Regions from separate parts of the Comamonas flocculans genome, predicted to be linked through region 1. Evidence: predicted binding sites of a transcription regulator. Region 1 holds the regulator's gene; the other holds the start of a gene.

Evidence for each region. The regulator LexA, encoded in region 1, represses DNA repair genes until DNA is damaged. The targets are predictions, from matches to a motif close to ACTGTATNNNNATACAGT.
Region 2: recA (recombinase RecA) is a predicted target of LexA. The motif match lies at 5,509-5,526, and genes of this name have one in related genera.

The regions. Positions count from the first base shown of each region.
Region 1 covers NZ_CP042344.1:3,292,969-3,302,731, reverse strand. The annotation lists gene FOZ74_RS15840 (NADP-dependent isocitrate dehydrogenase) at 1-297, opposite strand, end outside; gene FOZ74_RS15835 (superoxide dismutase) at 502-1,083, opposite strand; gene xseA (exodeoxyribonuclease VII large subunit) at 1,205-2,533, opposite strand; gene FOZ74_RS15825 (MotA/TolQ/ExbB proton channel family protein) at 2,876-3,526, shown strand; gene FOZ74_RS15820 (ExbD/TolR family protein) at 3,539-3,967, shown strand; gene lpxK (tetraacyldisaccharide 4'-kinase) at 3,972-4,994, shown strand; gene FOZ74_RS15810 (Trm112 family protein) at 4,975-5,163, shown strand; gene kdsB (3-deoxy-manno-octulosonate cytidylyltransferase) at 5,160-5,951, shown strand; gene adk (adenylate kinase) at 6,062-6,718, shown strand; gene FOZ74_RS15795 (asparaginase) at 6,746-7,696, opposite strand; gene lexA (transcriptional repressor LexA) at 7,785-8,459, shown strand; gene FOZ74_RS15785 (hypothetical protein) at 8,592-8,840, shown strand; gene hrpA (ATP-dependent RNA helicase HrpA) at 8,919-9,763, opposite strand, start outside.
Region 2 covers NZ_CP042344.1:1,524,063-1,533,825, reverse strand. The annotation lists gene FOZ74_RS07465 (branched-chain amino acid ABC transporter permease) at 1-131, opposite strand, end outside; gene FOZ74_RS07460 (branched-chain amino acid ABC transporter permease) at 131-1,009, opposite strand; gene FOZ74_RS07455 (ABC transporter ATP-binding protein) at 1,009-1,869, opposite strand; gene FOZ74_RS07450 (TetR/AcrR family transcriptional regulator) at 1,993-2,721, shown strand; gene FOZ74_RS07445 (PACE efflux transporter) at 2,663-3,115, opposite strand; gene FOZ74_RS07440 (shikimate kinase) at 3,190-3,741, shown strand; gene recX (recombination regulator RecX) at 3,775-4,263, opposite strand; gene recA (recombinase RecA) at 4,380-5,480, opposite strand; gene FOZ74_RS07425 (MarR family winged helix-turn-helix transcriptional regulator) at 5,589-6,077, shown strand; gene FOZ74_RS07420 (response regulator transcription factor) at 6,176-6,850, shown strand; gene FOZ74_RS07415 (sensor histidine kinase N-terminal domain-containing protein) at 6,909-8,363, shown strand; gene FOZ74_RS07410 (SPOR domain-containing protein) at 8,386-9,081, opposite strand; gene FOZ74_RS07405 (biotin--[acetyl-CoA-carboxylase] ligase) at 9,085-9,763, opposite strand, start outside.

The DNA.
Region 1 (9,763 bases):
GATCGCCGCCTTCAGCTGCGCGACGGTGGCGCTGATGTTGGGCAGCTTGATGATGTTGGCGTCGGGCTGCAGCGTCTTCTTGCCGAGTTCGGCCAGCGTATCGGGCACGCGCTGCCCTTCGGGCAGGCTGTCGTTGAACTGGGCGAGGATGCGGGCGGCCAGCGAGATGTCGCTGCTTTGCATGCGGATGTCGGCCGAGCGGGCAAAAGCCTGCACGATGGGCAGGAAGGAAGCGGTCGCAAGGCGCGGCGCTTCGTCCGTCAGCGTATAGATGATGGATGTCTCTTGTGTGCTCATCGTTCAAATTCTCCAAAGGACAAGGGGCGGGCGGCCCGCGGTGGGACATGGGATCGGTGCCAACGTTTCATGATATCGGAGTCGCCTTTCACTAGGCGAAATCCGCCCGCCCAAGCTGGACAAAAGGCAAGAAAAAAGGTCCCGGGCCATGGGCCGGGGACCTTCAGGGGGCGGCGCCGGGTCCAGCCCGGCGCTGCAGCGTGTTCAGGCGAAATTGCTTTCAGCAAAATCCCAGTTGATCAGGTGATCGAGCACCGTTTCGACGAATTTCGGGCGGGCGTTGCGGTAGTCGATGTAGTAGGCGTGCTCCCACACGTCCACCGTGAGCAGCGGCTTGTCGGCCGTGGTCAGCGGCGTGCCGGCATTGCTGGTGTTGACGATGTCCACGCTGGCGTCGGGCTTCTTCACCAGCCAGGTCCAGCCCGAGCCGAAGTTGCCGCCGGCGCTCTTGAGGAAAGCTTCGCGGAAGGCCGCGCAGCTGCCCCACTTGGCGTCGATCGCCTTGGCCAGGGCGCCGTGCGGCTCGCCGCCGCCGCTGGGCTTCATGCAGTGCCAGAAGAAGGTGTGGTTCCAGACCTGCGCGGCGTTGTTGAAGATGCCGCCGCTCGACTTCTTGATGATCTCCTCGAGCGTCATGTTCTCGAACTCGGTGCCCTCTTGCAGCTTGTTGAGGTTGTTCACGTAGGCGCTGTGGTGCTTGCCATAGTGGTATTCCATGGTCTCCTTGCTGATGTGCGGAGCCAGGGCGTCCAGGGCGTAAGGCAGCTTGGGCAGTTCGTGGTGCATGGTGTGTTCCTTTCCTTCGATTGACGGGTGCATCGGCCGCGCTGGCGCGCGGCACAACAAGGCCATTGTAGGAACTTGCACCCGTTTGCGCCGGTGCGCGCCCGGGCCGGGGGCGCCGCGCTCAGAACAGGCGCGGCGGCTGCACCGTGAGTTCCAGCGCGCCCTCGGCCAGCGCGGCGTGCAGCGCCTGGCCGGTGCGCACCTGGCTGGCGCGCACCACCACCTGGCCGTGCTCGTCGCTCAGCAGCGCATAGCCGCGCGCCAGCACCAGTTGCGGGTCCAGCAGGGTGAGGCGCGTTTGCAGCCCTTGCAGGCCCTCCTGCCGCGACTGCAGGTGGCGCCGCAGGCTGCGGGCAAAGTCCTGCTCGCGCCCTTGCAGGGCCTGCGCCGAGAGCCCGAGCCTGAGCTGCAGCGCATGGCGCAGCTGCTGGCTCCACTGGCCCAGCTGCAGGCCCGCCGCCGCGACGAAGCCCGAGGGGCGCCCGAGCCGCGCGACCGCCCCGTCCAGGCGCTGGTGCTGGCCGTCCAGCCGGCCCAGCACGGCGCCGCGCAGCCGCTCCTCGGCCAGCGCCAGCGCCGCCAGCTCTTCGCTGCGCACCGGCGCCACCAGCTCTGCCGCGGCGGTGGGCGTGGGCGCGCGCAGATCGGCGCAGAAGTCGGCGATCGTGAAATCGGTCTCGTGGCCGACGCCGCAGACCAGCGGCACCGGGCTTTGCACGATGGTGTGCGCGAGCTGTTCGTCGTTGAAGGCCCAGAGATCTTCCATGGAGCCCCCGCCGCGCACCAGCAAGATCGCGTCAAGCGGTGGGCAGTTGCTGGTGTTTTCGGCCGCTTTCCCTTGGCTGGCCTGCGCCAGTAGATACAAATTCGATAGTGCCGTGCACAGGCTGGCCGCCGCCCCCTCGCCCTGCACCTGGGCCGGCGCGAACACCACCGGCAGATGCGGCGCGCGCCGTGCCAGGGTGCTGGCCACGTCGTGCAGCGCCGCTGCGCCGGGCGAGGTCACCAGGCCTATGGCGCGCGGCATGCGCACCAGCGCCCGTTTGCGCGCCGCATCGAACAGGCCCTGGGACTGCAGCCTGGCCTTCAGGCGCAGGAACTGCTCGAACAGCGCGCCCTGCCCCACCGGCTGCAGCTGCTGCACGACGAGCTGCAGGTCGCCGCGTCCCTCGTAGACGTTCAGGCTCGCCTGGGCCTGCACCAGCTGGCCATCGCGCGGCACGAAGTCGAGCTGGCTCGCGGCGCGGCGAAACATGGCGCAGCGCAGCTGGCCGCTGGCGTCCTTGAGCGTGAAATAGCAATGCCCGCTGGCCGCGCGCGAAAAGCCCGCGAGTTCGCCGCGCACCAGCACCGGGTTGAAGCGCGCCTGCAAGGCCTGCGCCACCGCGCGGCACAGCGCGCCAACTTCCCAGATCAGCGGCGCCGCAGCTTGCTCGGAAGGCTCAAACATAAGCGGGACAAGGCTTTGCGCGCGGTCCGCGGGCGCAAACCATCCACAGCGGCGCCGTCAGGCGCGGCCGGCGCGCCAATTCGCAAGTTGTAGCACCGGGGCCATGGACATTCATGCAAGTGGTTGATTCCAAAGGTTTTTTCATTGCACATTTTTTGTGCAATGTGGTCAAAGCGCCTGCCGATGCGCGCTTGCGGCCCTTGTTCCGGTATTTGCCCACAAAGTTATCCACAGCAACGGTGGATGACCGCCGGGTGCTGGCGGCGCTGCGGTGCGCGCGCCGGACGGCCAAGGGGCCTGCGTCATAATCGCCGGCTGACATCCAAACGCGCGGAGTGAGCATTGCTGACGATCATACAAGCCTCGGGTTGGCCGATCTGGCCGCTCATCGCCTGCTCCATCGTGGCCCTGGCGCTCATCATCGAGCGCTTCATTTCGCTGCAGACCAGGCGCGTGGCGCCACCTCGGCTGCTGGATGAAGCCATTGCCGTCACCAGCCGCAGCCTGCCCGCGCCCGACGTGGTCAAGCAGCTGGAACAGAACAGCGCGCTCGGCGAGGTGCTGGCCAGCGGCATCCGCCGGCTGGCGGGCGACCCGCGCAGCTCCGAAGGAGAGCTGCGCGCTGCCATGCAGGACCAGGGCCGTTCGGTGGTGCACCGGCTGGAAAAATACCTCAACGCGCTGGGCACCATCGCCTCGGCCGCGCCGCTGCTGGGCCTGCTGGGCACGGTGGTCGGGATGATCGAGATCTTCGGCGCGCAGGCAGGGAGCGGCGCCGTCGGGCACGTGGCCGGCGGCGGCAACCCGGCGCAGTTGGCGCACGGTATTTCCATGGCGCTGTACAACACGGCCTTCGGCCTGATCATCGCGATTCCGGCGCTGTTCTTCTGGAAGTACTTCCGCAGCCGCGTGGACGCCTACACCCTGCAGCTGGAGCTGGCGGCCGAGCAGTTCGTGCGCCACCTCGGCCAGATTGGCAAGCGCCAGCTGTAAGCGGAGCCGGCAATGAATTTCCGGGCTGGCAGCGCGCGCGAGGAACCGCGCATCGACCTGATTCCCTTCATCGACGTGCTGCTGGTGATCCTGATCTTCCTGATACTCACCACCACCTACAGCCGTTTCACCGAGCTGCAGCTGACCCTGCCGGTGGCCGACACCCAGCAGATGCGCGAGCGCCCGCGCGAGCTGACGGTGGCGGTGGCCGCCGACGGACGCTACGCGGTGAACAAGAGCCCTCTGGAGGGCCGCGGCGTGGGCGAGCTGGCGCAGGCGCTGCAGGCCGCCGCGCCCGCCGGCGGCGACAGCGTGCTGATCATCAGCGCCGACGCCATGGCGCCGCACCAGGCGGTCATCACCGTGATGGAAGCGGCTCGCCGCGTGGGCCTGGCGCAGGTGACCTTCGCCACCCAGTCGTCCGCGGCGCAAGGGCGCTGAGCGCGTGCGCCAGTGTCTGCGCCGCGCCTGGCAGCACAAGGGCGCGCTGGCGCGGCTGCTCTGGCCGCTGTCCCTGCCGTACCGCGCGCTGGTGGCGCTGCGCCGCGCCCTTTATGGGCGCGGCTGGCTGCGGCGCAGCACGCTCGGCGTGCCGGTCATCGTGGTGGGCAACGTGGTGGCGGGCGGCGCGGGCAAGACGCCGGTGGTGATTGCGCTGGTGCGCCACCTGCAGGCCAGGGGCTGGCGCCCGGGCATCGTCTCGCGCGGCCATGGGCGGCGCACGCGCGACTGCCGCGAGGTACTGCCCGCCAGCGCGCCCGCCGACGTCGGCGATGAGCCGCTGCTGCTGGCGCGGCGCACCGCCGTGCCGGTCTTCGTGGCCGCGCGGCGCGCCGATGCGGGGCGCGCGCTGCTGGCCGCGCACCCGGACTGCGACATCCTGGTCTGCGACGACGGCCTGCAGCACCTGGCGCTGGCGCGCACGCTGGACCTGTGCATCTTCAGCGAGAGCGGCGTGGGCAATGGCTGGCTGCTGCCCGCCGGCCCGCTACGCGAACCCTGGCCGCGGCCGGTGGATGCGCTGCTGTGCCACGGCGCTCCCCCCGCGCCGGCCGGCAGCGCCCCGGTATTCACGCTGCGGCGCGCGCTGGCCCCCTGCGCGGTCAATGCCGTGGGCGAGCAGCGGCCCTTGTCCAGCCTGCGCGGCCAGCCCCTGCATGCGCTGGCGGCAGTGGCCGCGCCCGAGGCCTTCTTTGCCATGCTGCGCGAGCGTGGCCTCACCCTCGCAAGCGTCGAGAGCCTGCCCGACCACTTTGCTTTCGATAGCTGGCAGCGCCCGCCACGCAAGGGTTTGGAGCTGATTTGTACCGAAAAAGACGCGGTCAAGCTCTGGCACCTGCACCCCGAGGCCTGGGCGGTGCCCCTGCAGGTCGAGCTGGAGCCGCGTTTCCTCGACTGGCTGGACGCGCGCCTGGCCCCACTATCATCGCCGCAAGCCGGAGGAAGCCATGGACCCGAAACTGCTTGAACTGCTGGTGTGCCCCGTGACCAAGGGGCCGCTGACCTACGACCGCGAGCGTCGGGAGCTCATATCGCACAGCGCGCGCCTGGCCTACCCGGTGCGCGACGGCATCCCCGTCCTGCTCGAGACCGAAGCGCGCACGCTCAGCGACGACGAGCTGGAAAAAAAGCAGTGAGCGCGGCGGCCTTCACCGTCGTCATCCCCGCGCGGCTGGCCTCCAGCCGCCTGCCGCGCAAGCCCCTGGCCGACATCGCCGGCAAGCCCATGGTGGTGCGCGTGGCCGAGCGCGCGCTGCAAAGCGCCGCCGCGCAGGTCTGGGTGGCGGCCGACGCGCCCGAGATCATCGACGCCTGCCAGGCCCACGGCGTGCAGGCGCTGCCCACGCGCGCCGACCACGCCAGCGGCAGCGACCGTCTGGCCGAAGCCTGCGCGCTGCTGGGCCTGCCCGAGGATGCGGTGGTGGTGAACGTGCAGGGCGACGAGCCGCTGATGGCGCCCGGCCTGATCGATGCCGTCGCGGCCCTGATGCACCGCCACACGCACTGCCCCATGGGCACGGCCGCACATCCGATCGCCAGCGCCGCCGACTTTGCCAACCCCAACGTGGTCAAGGTGGTGCTCGATGCCCGGGGCCGCGCCAGCTACTTCAGCCGCGCGCCCATCCCGCATGCACGCGGCGCGCAGCCGGGCGGCGCCTGGTGGCAGGGTGCGGCCGCCGCCGGGCTGGCGCCGCTGCACCACATCGGCATCTACAGCTACCGCGCGGGCTTCGTGCAGACCTTTGCACGCCTGGCGCCCGCGCCCACCGAGCAGCTCGAGCAGCTGGAGCAGCTGCGCGCGCTCTGGCACGGCCATGCGATCGCGGTGCACGTGACCACCACGGCCCCCGGCGCGGGTGTGGATACGCCGCAGGACCTGGAGCGCGTGCGCACCCTGTTTGCCGCCGGCGGCACACCTGCCTGAGAGGGCGCCCTGTAAGCGGGGCGCCAGCGCACGCGTGCTATTCTCAAACGCTGTTCACGCACGGCCTGGCGCGTGCGGCCCGATTTCAAAACTGACGAGAGAGAGTCCCCATGAAATTGATCCTGCTTGGCGCTCCCGGCGCTGGAAAAGGCACGCAGGCTGCCTTCATCTGCAAGCAATTCGGCATCCCGCAGATTTCCACCGGCGACATGCTGCGCGCCGCCGTCAAGGCAGGCACGCCGCTGGGGCTGCAGGCCAAGGCGGTCATGGACGCGGGCCAGCTCGTGAGCGACGACATCATCATCGGCCTGGTCAAGGAGCGCATCGCCGAGCCCGATTGCGCCCAGGGCTTTCTCTTCGACGGCTTTCCGCGCACCATCCCGCAGGCCGACGCGATGAAGGCGGCGGGCGTCAAGCTGGACTACGTGCTGGAGATCGACGTGCCCTTCGAGGCCATCATCGAGCGCATGAGCGGGCGGCGCAGCCACCCGGCGTCCGGGCGCACCTACCACGTGAAGTTCAACCCGCCCAAGGTCCCCGGCAAGGACGACCTGACCGGCGAGCCGCTGGTGCAGCGCGACGACGACCGCGAAGAAACCGTCCAGAAGCGCCTGCAGGTCTACAGCGACCAGACGCGCCCGCTGGTGGACTACTACCGCGACTGGGCCAGCGCCGACCCGGCCAACGCGCCCAGGTACCGTGCCATCAACGGTCTGGGCAGCGTGGACGAGATCACCGCGCGCGCGCTCGAGGCGCTGAGCCACTGACGAAGGGCCGGCGCGCCGTCCGCGCGTTCAGGCTTCCTCCATCAACTCCAGCATCAGGCTGATGCGCGCCTTGACCGGGCTCAGGCCCTCGGCATCGCGCCAGGGCTGACCCGCGGTCGCCGCCATGCGCCCGAGCGGGCAGCGCGCGGCGATGCGCACCCGCACCCCGGCATCCACCGCGCGCAGGAGCGCCGGCCGCAGCGCCTGGTGCAGCGTGCCATTGCCGGTCGCGGCGACGACGATGCCGCGCACCCCGCCCGCCACCATCCAGTCGAGCAGCGCGCCGTCGCAGCCCGCATGGCTGAGGGCGATCTCCACGCGGGGCCAGGGCGTCTGGCCGAAGGCGCGGGCCTGCAGCAAGGCGCCGTGGCGCGGCGTGCCGGCCGCCGGCGGCACCCCGTGCGCCCAGCGCAGCTGCCCGGCCTCCACCCAGCCCAGCGGGCCGCTGTCCAGCGAGGCGAAGGCATCGAGCCGCTGCGGATGCAGCTTGCTCACCTCCCGCGCGCCGTGGACCGTGCCCAGTGCGCACACCAGCACGCCGCGCGCCTGCGGGTGCGCGGCCAGCAGCACCGCGTCCAGCAGGTTCTGCGGCCCGTCTGCCAGCAGCGCAGTGGCCGGGCGCATCGCGCAGGTCAGCACGACGGGCTTGTCCGCGGGCAGCAGCTCGTGCAGCAGCCAGGCGCTCTCTTCCAGCGTGTCCGTGCCATGGGTGACGACGATGCCGGCCACCTGGTCGTCGGCCAGCAGGGCTGCGCAGCGCCGCGCCAGGCGCACCCAGGTGGCGTGGTCCATGTCCTTGCTGTCGAGCTGCGCCAGCTGCTCGGCTTGCAGCGCCATGCCCGCGGCCTGTTGCAGGCCCGGCACCGCCTGCACCAGCGCCTCTACGCCCAGTTGCGCGGCCACGTAAGCATGGCCGCCGGCCGCGCCGGTGCCGGCGATGGTGCCGCCCGTGCCGAGGATCACGATCTTTTTGTCCATGGTGCTTGCAACTTTCTCAAAACTGTCGAAAAATACAGCTACTGTATCGATACACAGTCACTGACCTGTAGCCAATCCGGAGCATTTCATGACCGACCAGCCCAAACTCACCGGCCGCCAGCAGCAGATCCTCGAGCTGGTGGAGCGCGCCATCGCCCAGACCGGCGCGCCGCCCACGCGCGCCGAGATCGCGCAGCAACTGGGCTTCAAGTCGGCCAATGCCGCGGAAGAGCACCTCAAGGCGCTCGCCCGCAAGGGCGTGATCGAACTGCTCAGCGGCACCTCGCGCGGCATCCGGCTGCGCGCCAGCGCGCTGCGCCAGATCCACGCCGAGCGCGGCGTGCAGCTCGGTCTGCCGATGGCGGGGCTGGCCCAGCTCACGCTGCCGCTCATCGGCCGCGTGGCCGCGGGTTCGCCGATTCTCGCGCAGGAGCACGTCGACCAGAGCTACACCATCGAAGGCTCGCTGTTCGCGCACAAGCCGGACTACCTGCTCAAGGTGCGCGGCATGTCCATGCGCGACGCCGGCATCATGGACGGCGATCTGCTGGCGGTGCAGGCCACGCACGAGGCGCGCAGCGGCCAGATCGTCGTCGCGCGCCTGGGCGACGAGGTCACCGTCAAACGCCTGCGCCGCAGCGGCGGCCAGATCGAGCTGCTGCCGGAAAACCCCGACTACCCGGTCATTCGCGTGCATCCGGGCGAGCCGTTCGAAATCGAAGGCCTGGCGGTGGGCCTGATACGCAACACCATGCTGATGTAGGGCATGGCCGGCACGGCCGCAGGTGGCGGGCGTCTGGCCGGGCGCGGCGCACGAGGCGCCGCCCATGGCCAACCCTGGGGCGTGCTTTTTCCATGGCAATCCTGCCTGTGTTCAAACCCGATGGAGTCTCACATGCAGCTTGTTCAACCCACTCAGGCGTCGCTCCCCTTTTTTGCCGCTGCGGCGCGCGACAACGTGATCGTGCTGCGGCCCGCTGCGCGCAAACCCGCCGGCGCGCCGCTGGCCGCCACGGGCCCCATGGCCCACCACCGTCCGCTGCGCCTGGTGGTGCGGCATGCGGACGATGGCTCCTGCCGGCTCATGGCTTCGGGCCGGCTGGCCGACGTCTGCGCCGAGCTCAACCGCCTGGCGCTGGCCTGAGGCACGGCAGGCGCGGGCCGGGGCGCAGCGCGGCAAGGGGCCAGCCAAGGCAGCCACGGGCCGGCCGGCGCCGCTGCTTCAGAACTGCAGCTGGGCCCAGATCTTGTCCAGGCGCTTGCTGCTCGCGGGGTAAGGGGTGCGCAGTTCCTGGGCGAAAAAGCCCACGCGCAGCTCCTGCAGCATCCAGCGGTATTCCTGCATGCGCGCGTCTTCCTGGCCCTTGCGCTCGGCCAACAGGCGCCAGTAGCGCTGCTCCAGCGGCTGCAGCTCGCGCGTCCTGGCTTCGTCGCGCGCGGGGTCGGCGCGCAGCTTGTCCAGGCGCAGCACGATGGCCTTGAGGTAGCGCGGGTAGTGCTGCAGCTGCGTCCACGGGGTTTCCAGCAGGAAGTTCTTGCCCATCAGGATCTGCAGCTGGCGGCCGGTGTCCTGCGTGGCCAGCGGGGCGTTGCGCGTTTCCTTGATCTTGCGCTGGGCCAGTGCGTATTCCTGCAGGACGGCCGCGCACAGGCGCGCCACTTCGTTGGCGATCAGGGTCAGGCGCGCGCGCCCTTCCTGGATGCGCCGGGCAAAGTCCTGCGCGTTCGCCGGCAGCGGCGGCTGCAGGAAGGCGCGCTCCAGCGCCACGTCGATGATCTGCCGCTGCAATTCGTCCTGGGTGCCCAGCGGCATGTAGGCCACGGCCATGCGCTGCAGGTCGGGGATGTTTTTGGCCAGGTACTTGAGCGCGTCCCTGATCTGCAGCGCCACCAGGCGCCGTAGGCCCACGCGGTGGCGCGCGGCGGCCACCTCGGGCTCGTCGAAGACCTCGATGCCCACGCCCTCGCCGCGGTCGATCAGGGCCGGAAAGCCCACCAGGCTCTGGCCGGCGCGCCGGATCTCCAGCAGCTCGGGCAGCTCGCCAAAGGTCCATGCGGTGTAGAGCG
Region 2 (9,763 bases), 1.6 Mb from region 1:
CAGTAGTCGTTGGCGAGGAAGGGAAACAGGCACAGCGCCGCCGCACCGATCGCCAGCCAGACATGCTGCGTGCGCGAATCGAACAGCGCCGCGTCGGCGACATAGCTTTCCTTGAGGGTTCCGATGCGCATCAGAGTCTCTCGATTTCGTGCGTGCCAAACAGCCCGTAGGGCCGCACCATGAGGATGAACACCAGCACGATGAAGGTGGCCAGCAGCTTGTATTCGCCGCCCAGGTAGCCGCCCGCCAGGCCCTCCACCAGACCCACGAGCAGGCCGGCGACCAGCGCGCCCAGTACGCTGTCCAGCCCGCCGACGATGACCACCACCAGCACGGTGAGGCCGAACACGCCCATGCTGCTGGAGATGCCGCCGATCGAGCCGACGATGATGCCCGACACCGCCGCCAGCATGGCCGAGACCACCCATGAGAGCGAAAACACCCGCGGCACGTTGATGCCCACCGCATAGGCCGCGGCCTGGTCGCTGGCCGTGGCGCGCAGTGCCACGCCGCCGCGCCAGTAGCGAAACACCAGCAGCACCGCCGCGATGAAGACTGCCGCAATCACCGCGCCCCAGAACACCTTGGGCGCGAGGAAGGCCTCACCTATCGTGATCGCCTGCGTGGGCATGAAGTCGGGCAGCCGGCGCTGGTCGGCCGACCAGATCATCTCCACCAGGCCGACCAACACCGAGCCCAGGCCGATGGTCACCATGAAGGCGGAGATCGGCGGCTCGCCCAGCAGCGGGCGGATCATGCATTGCTCGATCACCGCGCCGAGCACGCCGCTGGCCAGCACCGCGGCGGGAATGGCCAGCCACAGCGGCAGCGCCCACATCGCGGCGAAGGTGAAGAACAGGTAGCCGCCGGCCATCAGCATCTCCCCAATGGCCAGGTTCACCACCCGCGTGGCCTTGTAGACCATGACGAAGGCCAGCCCCGCCAGCGCATACAGGCCGCCGCCCATGACGCCGGTCAGCGAGACCTCGAACAGATAGCCCCAGTCCATCAGGCGGCCTCCGCCCGGCCGGTGGCCGCGGCGCGCAGCTTGGCGCGCAGGCTCTGCACGTCGCCCGAGCCGAGGTAGGCGCGCGCCACCTCCGGGTTGGCCTGCACCTGGGCCGGCGTGCCGCTGGCGATCACCTGGCCGAAGTTCAGCACCACCACGTGGTCGGACAAGTCCATCACCATGCCCATGTCGTGCTCCACCATCAGCACCGTCACGCCCCATTCGGCGCGCACGTCCAGGATGAAGCGCGCCATGTCCTCGGTTTCCTCGCGGTTCATGCCGGCCACGGGCTCGTCCAGCATCAATATTTCCGGCTGCATGGCCAGCGCCCGCGCCATCTCCACGCGCTTTTGCAGACCGTAGGACAGGGCCGAGACCGGCGCGTGGCGGATGTGGTCGATCTCCAGGAAGTCGATGATGCGCTCCTCCACCTCGCGGCGCAGCAGCGCCTCTTCGCGCCGTGCGCGGCCCACGTAGAGCAGGGCGTCGAGCACGTTGGTCTTCAGGTGCGCATGGCGCCCGAGCTTGATATTGTCCAGCACCGTCATGCCGCGAAACAGGGCGATGTTCTGAAAGCTGCGCCCCAGCCCCATCTTTGCCCGCCGCGGCGCCGGCACGCGGGTGATGTCCTGGCCCTTGAACACGATGCTGCCCTGGGCCGGCCGGTAAAAACCCGAAATGGTGTTGAACAGCGAGGTCTTGCCCGCGCCATTGGGGCCGATGACGGCGGTGATGGTGCCGGGCTGCACCGCAAAGCCCACGTCCGAGAGCGCGCGCACGCCACCGAAGGCGAGCGTCACGCCACGGGCTTCAAGCAGGGGGGAGGCGCTTGCGGCCTCCCGGTGTGGTGGGGTCTGCATCTCAGGGTTTGTTCGCGTATGGAAAAATCTACCCGGGCGTAAACTTGTTACTTGAAAGTAAATTCTGGACAAAGTCCCGCCCCAAGGCATCAGGACTTACCCGAATGAGGTCAGGAAGGCGACATGGCTGAACAGCGAAAAGTGCCGCCCCGCAGCGTGGGTGCGCGCGGGCGAGCGGCAGATCCGGCAGCGCACGTGGTTTCCCCCTGGGCCGCGCCGACCGGACGCGCGCAGCAGCGCGAGGCCAAACGCAATGCGGTGCTCACCACCGCCGCCCAGATGTTCAACGAGCGCGGCTTTCACGCCACCTCGCTGGACGACATCGCCGCGCGCCTGCACGTCACCAAGCCCACGCTCTACTACTACGTCAAGAACAAGGACGAAATCCTGCTCGAATGCGTGCGCAAGGGCCTGCACATGACGCTCGACGGCATAGAGGCCTCGCGCCAGGCGGGCGGCAATGCGCTCGATCAACTGCGCGCCTGCATGCAGGTCTATGCCGAGATCGTGGTGCAGCCCTTTGGCATGTGCCTGATCCGCGTGGGCGATGAAGAGGTGCCCGAACCCAGCCGGCGCGAGCTCAGGCGCATGAAGTCGGAGATCGACCTGGCCTTTCGCCGCCTGGTCGCGCAGGGTGTGGAAGAAGGCTCGATCGCGCCCTGCGACCCCAAGATCATGGCCTTCGTGATCGCCGGCGCGCTCAGCTGGATAGGGCGCTGGTACCAGAGCGACGGCGCCTACAGCGCCGAAGAGGTGATAGAGCAGTGCCTGGCGGCGCTGCTCGGCGGCGTGCTCACGCGCCCGCCTGCGCCGAAGCGGGCAGCCCGAAAAAGTGGTCGAACACCCAGTTGAAGACATAGGTGTAGACAAGAAAGAAGACCACCAGCGCGCCTTCCATCACCAGCGCCTGCCAGAGCGTGACGCCAAACCACCAGGCCATCAGCGGAATCAGGATCAGCGCCAGCCCCCCTTCGAAGCCGATCGCGTGCGCCACGCGCCGCGCGACCGAGCGGCCCTTGACCGCCTGGCGCGTCTCCCACCATTCGAAGGCAGCGTTGAAGGAGACGTTCCAGACCACCGCGATGACCGAGGCGGCCACCGCCATCACGCCGGACTCGCCTGGCTGCTGCCCTATGGCGATGAAGAGCAGGCCGGATGCGATGATGGCGATGATCTCGTAGATGGTGACGTAAATCACCCGGCGCCAGGGGCCTTGCAGCCCCGTGGCCTGATGGGAAGCGGACATCGGGCGAGTATAAAAAGCGTCGCGCGCCCCGCGCGGGCGCGCGAGCGACAGCAACTTTTGACGGAGCATAGGCTATGGCAACGCGCTGCACCCTGGTGGGCATGCCGGGTTCGGGCAAATCCACGGTGGGCCGCCACCTGGCGCGGCGGCTGGGCTGCGACTTCGTGGACATGGACCAGCAGCTGGAGCAGCGCCTGGGCTGCAGCATCCGCAGCTACTTCGAAGCCCGGGGCGAAGCCGCGTTTCGCGCGCACGAAGCCGCGCTGCTGGCCGAGCTGGCTGCGCAGCCCGGCCCCATCGTGCTGTCCACTGGCGGCGGCGTGGTGCTGCGCGCCGACAACCGCGCGCTGCTGCGCACGCACTGCGCGCCGGTGTTCTACCTGCGCGCCAACGCCGACGAGATCTTTCACCGCCTGCGCCACGACCGCAAGCGCCCGCTGCTGCAGGTGGACAACCCGCAGGAGCGCCTGCGTCTGCTGTTTCGCGAGCGCGACCCGCTGTACCGCGAGGTGGCGCACTACGTCATGGAGACGCGCCGCGCCAGCGTGCAGGCGCTGGTGAGCCGGGTGCAGATGCAGCTGGAGATGGCTGCGCCGGACGGCGCCGGCGGCCCCGTGCCGGGCTGAGCGCGGCGCCGGCGGGCGCGCCGGTGCGCGGCTTCAGGGCGCGCAGCCGGGTTCGGGCTCTGGTCCGGATTCGGGCTCGCCGGCCCGCGCCAGCGCGCGGCGCACCGTTTCGCCGGAAAACCCGCGCGCCGCGAGAAAGCGCATCTGCCGCGCCCGTTCGCGGGCATCGGCGGGCGCCGGGCCGCCGCCAAAGCGCTTGCGCCAGACCGCCAGCGCGCGCGCCACCTCCGTGCCCGTCAGCTGCTCGGCGCTGGCGCGCAGCAGCTCTTCGCTCAGTCCCTTGCTGCGCAGCTCCTGCAGCACGCGCTGGCTGCCCAGCAGCGGCGCGCGCCGGTGCAGCAGCGATTCGGCCACCCGCGCCTCGTCGATGAAGCCCTTGGCCGCCAGCGTGTCCAGCAGCGCGCTCAGGTCTTCGCCCTCCTGCACATGGCGCGAGAGCTTGGCCATGAGCTCGGCGCGCGAGTGCTCGCGCTGCGCGAGCAGGCGCAGCGCGCGGGCCTTGAGCGTAGGAGGAGATTTCATCTACAAAAAGGAGAGCTGTTTGCGCCTGACCAGCAAGGGTTTGAGGCGGTTTTGACCAGAATTCCAGACCTGTGGGTCTTCGTCCGGGTCCGCGCCGCAGCGGCGCGGGCCGCGGCCTACGGCTCTGCCGCCACCGGTGCGTCCTTGCCCGCCTTGTCGGCTTTTTCGCCCTTCTTGGGCTTGCCCAGCGCGGGCAGCAGCGCGATGCCCAGGCCCTCGCGCACCTTGTTCTCGATCTCGTGGGCCAGGTCGGGGTTCTCACGCAGGAATTCGCGCGCGTTGTCGCGCCCCTGGCCGATCTTCTCGCCGTTGTAGGCATACCAGGCGCCGCTCTTTTCCAGGATGCGCGCGTTCACCCCCATGTCGATGATCTCGCCCTCGCGCGAGATGCCCTCGCCGAACAGGATGTCGAACTCGGCCGTCTTGAACGGCGGGCTGACCTTGTTCTTGACCACCTTGACGCGGGTTTCGTTGCCTATCGCCTGGTCGCCCTTCTTGAGCGTGCCTATGCGCCGGATGTCCAGGCGCACCGAGGCGTAGAACTTGAGCGCGTTGCCGCCGGTGGTGGTTTCGGGGCTGCCGAACATCACGCCGATCTTCATGCGGATCTGGTTGATGAAGATCACCATGCAGTTGGTCTTCTTGATGGTGGCGGTGAGCTTGCGCAGCGCCTGGCTCATGAGGCGCGCCTGCAGGCCGGGCAGGCTGTCGCCCATGTCGCCTTCGATCTCGGCCTTGGGCACCAGGGCGGCGACCGAGTCGACCACGATCAGGTCGACCGCGCCGGAGCGCACCAGCGAATCGACGATTTCCAGCGCCTGCTCGCCGGTATCGGGCTGGCTGATCAGGATGTCGTTGACGTTCACGCCGAGCTTTTGCGCATAGCTGGTATCGAGCGCGTGCTCGGCGTCGATGAAGGCGCAGGTGCCGCCCTGCTTTTGCATCTCGGCAATCACCTGCAGCGTGAGCGTGGTCTTGCCCGAGCTTTCCGGCCCGTAGATCTCGACCACTCTGCCGCGCGGCAGGCCGCCCACGCCCAGCGCGATATCCAGGCCGAGCGAGCCGGTGGAGACGACCTGGATGTCCTCGATGGCTTCGCCTTCGCCCAGGCGCATGATGGTGCCCTTGCCGAACTGCTTTTCGATCTGCGCGAGCGCGGCGGCCAGGGCCTTGGCCTTTTCGGTTTGTGCGGGGGTGGTCTTGCTTGCCGTGTCCATGCTGAACTCCTGCTGAAGGACGGTGAATACTGGATGGTTGAACAGTAGTGTAGGGGTGATAAAAGAAATTTCCACTAATAATTGGTCAGTTTGCCTGACAATCAAGCCGTGCCTGAACCGACCCCGCCCGACGAGCGCTGGCGCCAGTCCCACCTGGGGCGGCTGCTTGGGCATGCCGCCCGGCGCTTCGACGCGCGCGTGCTGCAGCTCATGGCGCGCGATGTGCAGGTGCCGCTGGCGCTGTCCAACCTGGCGGCGCGCGAGAAGGTGGGCGCGGCGCACATCCACATCACGCGCCACCTGTCGCTGCGCGGCGACCGGCTGACCGACCTGGCCGAGCGCGCCGGCATGAGCAAGCAGGCCATGGCCACGCTGGTGGCGCAGTGCGAAGCCTGGGGCCTGGTGGTGCGCGAGCCCGATCCACTCGACGCGCGCGCCCGCATCGTGCGCTTTACCGCCACGGGCCTGGCCTGGCTGGCGGCCTTTCGCGCCAGCGTGGAGCGGGCCCAGGAGGAATTTCGCGCCGAAGTGGGTGACGAGGTGGCCGCGGTGGTTCTGCTCGGCCTGGAAGCCTACGGCGCGGCCGCGGGGCGCTGAACCGGGGGGTGCCGGGCTCGCCTAGAATTTGGGCACTCGAAGGCGCTCCAGCGCCCGCCGTGCTGCCCCCAGCATTTCGCACCAGGAGACAGTCCCGCATGCGCATCCTCATCGCCGAAGACGACCAGGTCCTCGCCGACGCCCTGTTGCGCTCGCTGCGCGCGGCCGGCGCCGTGGTGGACCATGTGGCCAACGGCAGCGAAGCCGACGCGGCACTGATGACCAACCACGAGTTCGACCTGCTGATCCTCGACCTGGGCCTGCCGCGCATGCATGGCCTGGAAGTGCTCAAGCGCCTGCGCGCGCGTTCCTCGCCGCTGCCGGTGCTGATCCTCACGGCGGCCGACAGCGTGGAAGAGCGCGTCAAGGGTCTGGACCTGGGCGCCGACGACTACATGGCCAAGCCGTTCTCGCTGCAGGAGCTCGAGGCGCGCGTGCGGGCGCTGACCCGCCGCAGCCTGGGCACGACCACCAATGTGCTGCGCCACGGCCCGCTGACCTACGACCAGGTGGGCCGCATGGCCAGCATCGATGGCGAGGTGGTGGAGCTGTCCGGGCGCGAGCTCGGCGTGCTGGAAATCCTGCTGCAGCGCACCGGGCGCCTGGTGTCCAAGGACCAGCTCGTCGAGCACCTGTGCGAATGGGGCGAAGAAGTCAGCAACAACGCCATCGAGGTCTATGTGCACCGCCTGCGCAAGAAGATAGAGCGCGGCCCGGTGCGCATCGCCACGGTGCGCGGCCTGGGCTATTGCCTGCAGAAAATCGAGCCATGATGCTGCAAAAATCAGAGGGGCCAGCGCATACCTGACAAGGGTTTGCACCGGTTTTTGCATGAAACGCACCGAGCAGCGCTCGCTCTTTGGCGAGATCCTGGACTGGATGCTCACCCCGCTGCTGCTGCTGTGGCCCATCAGCCTGGCGCTGACCTGGTTCGTCGCCCAGGACCTGGCCAACAAGCCGTTTGACCGCACGCTGGAATACAACGCCTACGCGCTGGCCGAGCTGCTCAGCGTGCAGGACGGGCTGGTGCGCGTGAACCTGGCCAATACCGACGCCGGCGTGCTGCGCGCCGACGAGTCGGACGTGGTCTACTTTCAGGTGCGCGCGCCCAGTGGCGCGGTGCTTGCCGGCGAACGCGACCTGCCCCAGCCGCCGGCCGACGCCCTGGTGGCCGCCGACGAGGTGCAGCTGCGCGACGATGAGCTGCGCGGCGCCGACGTGCGCGTGGCCTACATCTGGGTGCATCTGCCCAAGGCGGACTTCCATCCGGCGCTGGTGCAGGTGGCGGAGACGCGCTCCAAGCGCAGCGTGCTGGCCACGGAAATCATCAAGGGCGTGCTGCTGCCCCAGCTCTTCGTGCTGCCGCTGGCGCTGCTGCTGGTGTGGCTGGCGCTCACGCGCGGCATCAAGCCGCTGCACCAGCTCGAAGACCGCATCCGCCGGCGCAAGCCCGGCGACCTCTCGCCGCTGGACAACAAGGCGGTGCCGCTGGAGGTGGCGCCGCTGGTCGATTCGGTCAACGACCTGCTCGAGCGCCTGCACGAGTCGGTGGCTACGCAAAAACGCTTTCTGGCCGACGCCGCGCACCAGCTCAAGACGCCGCTGGCGGGGCTGCGCATGCAGGCCGACCTGGCCCAGCGGCGCGACACCAGCGCGGAGGAGCTCAAGAAGTCGCTGCTGCAGATCGGCCGCGCCTCGGTGCGCGCCACGCATGCGGTCAACCAGCTGCTGGCGCTGGCGCGTGCCGAGGGCGGCGCGAGCACCCTGCAGCGCCAGCGCCTGAACCTGGCGCAGCTGGTGATCGACGTGGTGCACGACAGCGTGCCGCGGGCGCTGGCCAAGCACATCGACCTGGGCTACGACGGCGCGCCGCCCGAAGCCCCGGGCGTGTGGATGGAGGGCAACGCCACGCTGCTGTCCGAGCTGGTGCGCAACCTGCTGGACAACGCCATCAACTACACGCCCTCGAGCGACGCCAGCCCCGGCGTGGTCACCGCGCGCGTGGTGACCGACCCCTTCGGCCAGGTGCTGCTGCTGCAGGTGGAAAACTCCGGGCCGGGCATTGCCGAAGAGGAGCGCGAACTCATCTTCCAGCCGTTCTACCGCTCGCTCGGACACGAGGCCGATGGCTCGGGCCTGGGCTTGCCCATCGTGCGCGAGATCGTGCGCCAGCACCGCGCCAGCGTGCAGCTGGACCAGCTCCACCCCGGCAGCGCGCAGCCGGGCACGCGCTTCACGGTGCGTTTCGCGCCGCTGGCTCAGCCGCGCGGACTGCCCATCGCCTGACGGCTGGCTGCAGCCTGGCTCCTCAGGTACAAACCTGCAGCGGCGTGTCGTCCCAGCGCAGCGCCAGCGCGTCGAGCTGCGCGCGCAGCGCGGCGGTGGCCGCGGGCAGCACCAGCGTGTAGCGCGGCTGCGCGGCACGCTCCTGCACCACGCGGGCGGTGCGCACCCCGCGCGCCACCAGGTCGGCCAGTCCGCGCTGCGCCGCCTCTTCACTGGCAAAACGCCCGAGCGACAGGCCCGGCTCGAAGGCCGCCCCCGGGCGGTCGAAGGCGAGCTTGAGCGCGCGCAGCTCGGCGCGCTTCCTGGCCAGCGTTTCCTCGTCGGCAAAGCGCCCCATGTAGACCATCCAGCGCGCAGGCACCTCGCCCGGTTCCAGCGTCCAGCTGCCCGCCGGCAGGCTGGCCAGCGCAGTGCGCAGGCCCTGGGCGCGCGCCTCGTCCATGGGTCCGGCCTGAAGGCAGGCCACGGGCTCCGCCGCCACCTGCGCCGGGGCGGGCGGCGTCTCAGCAGGGACCGGGGTCGCCGGCGGCGCGGCGGGCGGCGGCGTGGATCTGCCGGCGGGCAGCAGCTCCAGGTTCTGCGGCGCGATCTGGCGCTGCAGGCGTTCGGGCTCGCCTTCGCTCTGGGGCGCCAGGCCCCAGGGCTGCAGCTGGCCGCTGCTCCAGGCGTAGTAGCCCAGGTTGGCCAGCAGCAGCACGAGTACGGCCAGGCGCAGCATGGCTCAGGCTCCGGCGCCGCAGCTGCTCGCCGGGCGCACGCTCACTTCGAAGCTGGTGATGCGCTGCAGGCCGCCCCGCGTGGACAGCTGCAGCGCGCCATCGTCCTGCACGCCACAGGCCGTGCCCTGCACGCCGTTGCTCAGCTGCACCGCCCGGCCCTTGAGGTAGTCGCGCCGCGCAAAGCGCGGCTGGAAGGGGGCGAAGCCGCTTTCGGCAAAACCGAGCAGCGTGCGCACCACGGGTGCGGCATAGCGCAGCAGGGCCGCGGGGCCGTCCAGGCGCGCATCCAGGTCCTGCAGGCAGGCGGCGGGCGTGCGCAATCCCTGCGCCGGCGGCGGCTGCAGGTTGATGCCGACGCCCACGATGACGCAGCGCCGGCCGCTGCCGTCGGCCATTTCGGTGGTTTCGATCAGTACGCCGGCAAGCTTGCGCCCGTCCTCCAGCCACAGGTCGTTGGGCCATTTGAGCAGGATGCGCGGCTGCCCGCTGCCCTGCGCGGGCCATTGCGGCTGCAGGCTTTCGGCCAGTGCCACGCCCACGGCCAGCGACAGGCCCGACCAGTCGCGCGGCGCATAGGGCAGGCCGATGGAGACGGCCAGCACGTCGCCCGCACCGCTGTACCAGTTGCGTCCCTGGCGTCCACGCCCGGCGGTCTGTTCCTCGGCAATCAGGAGCGTGGGC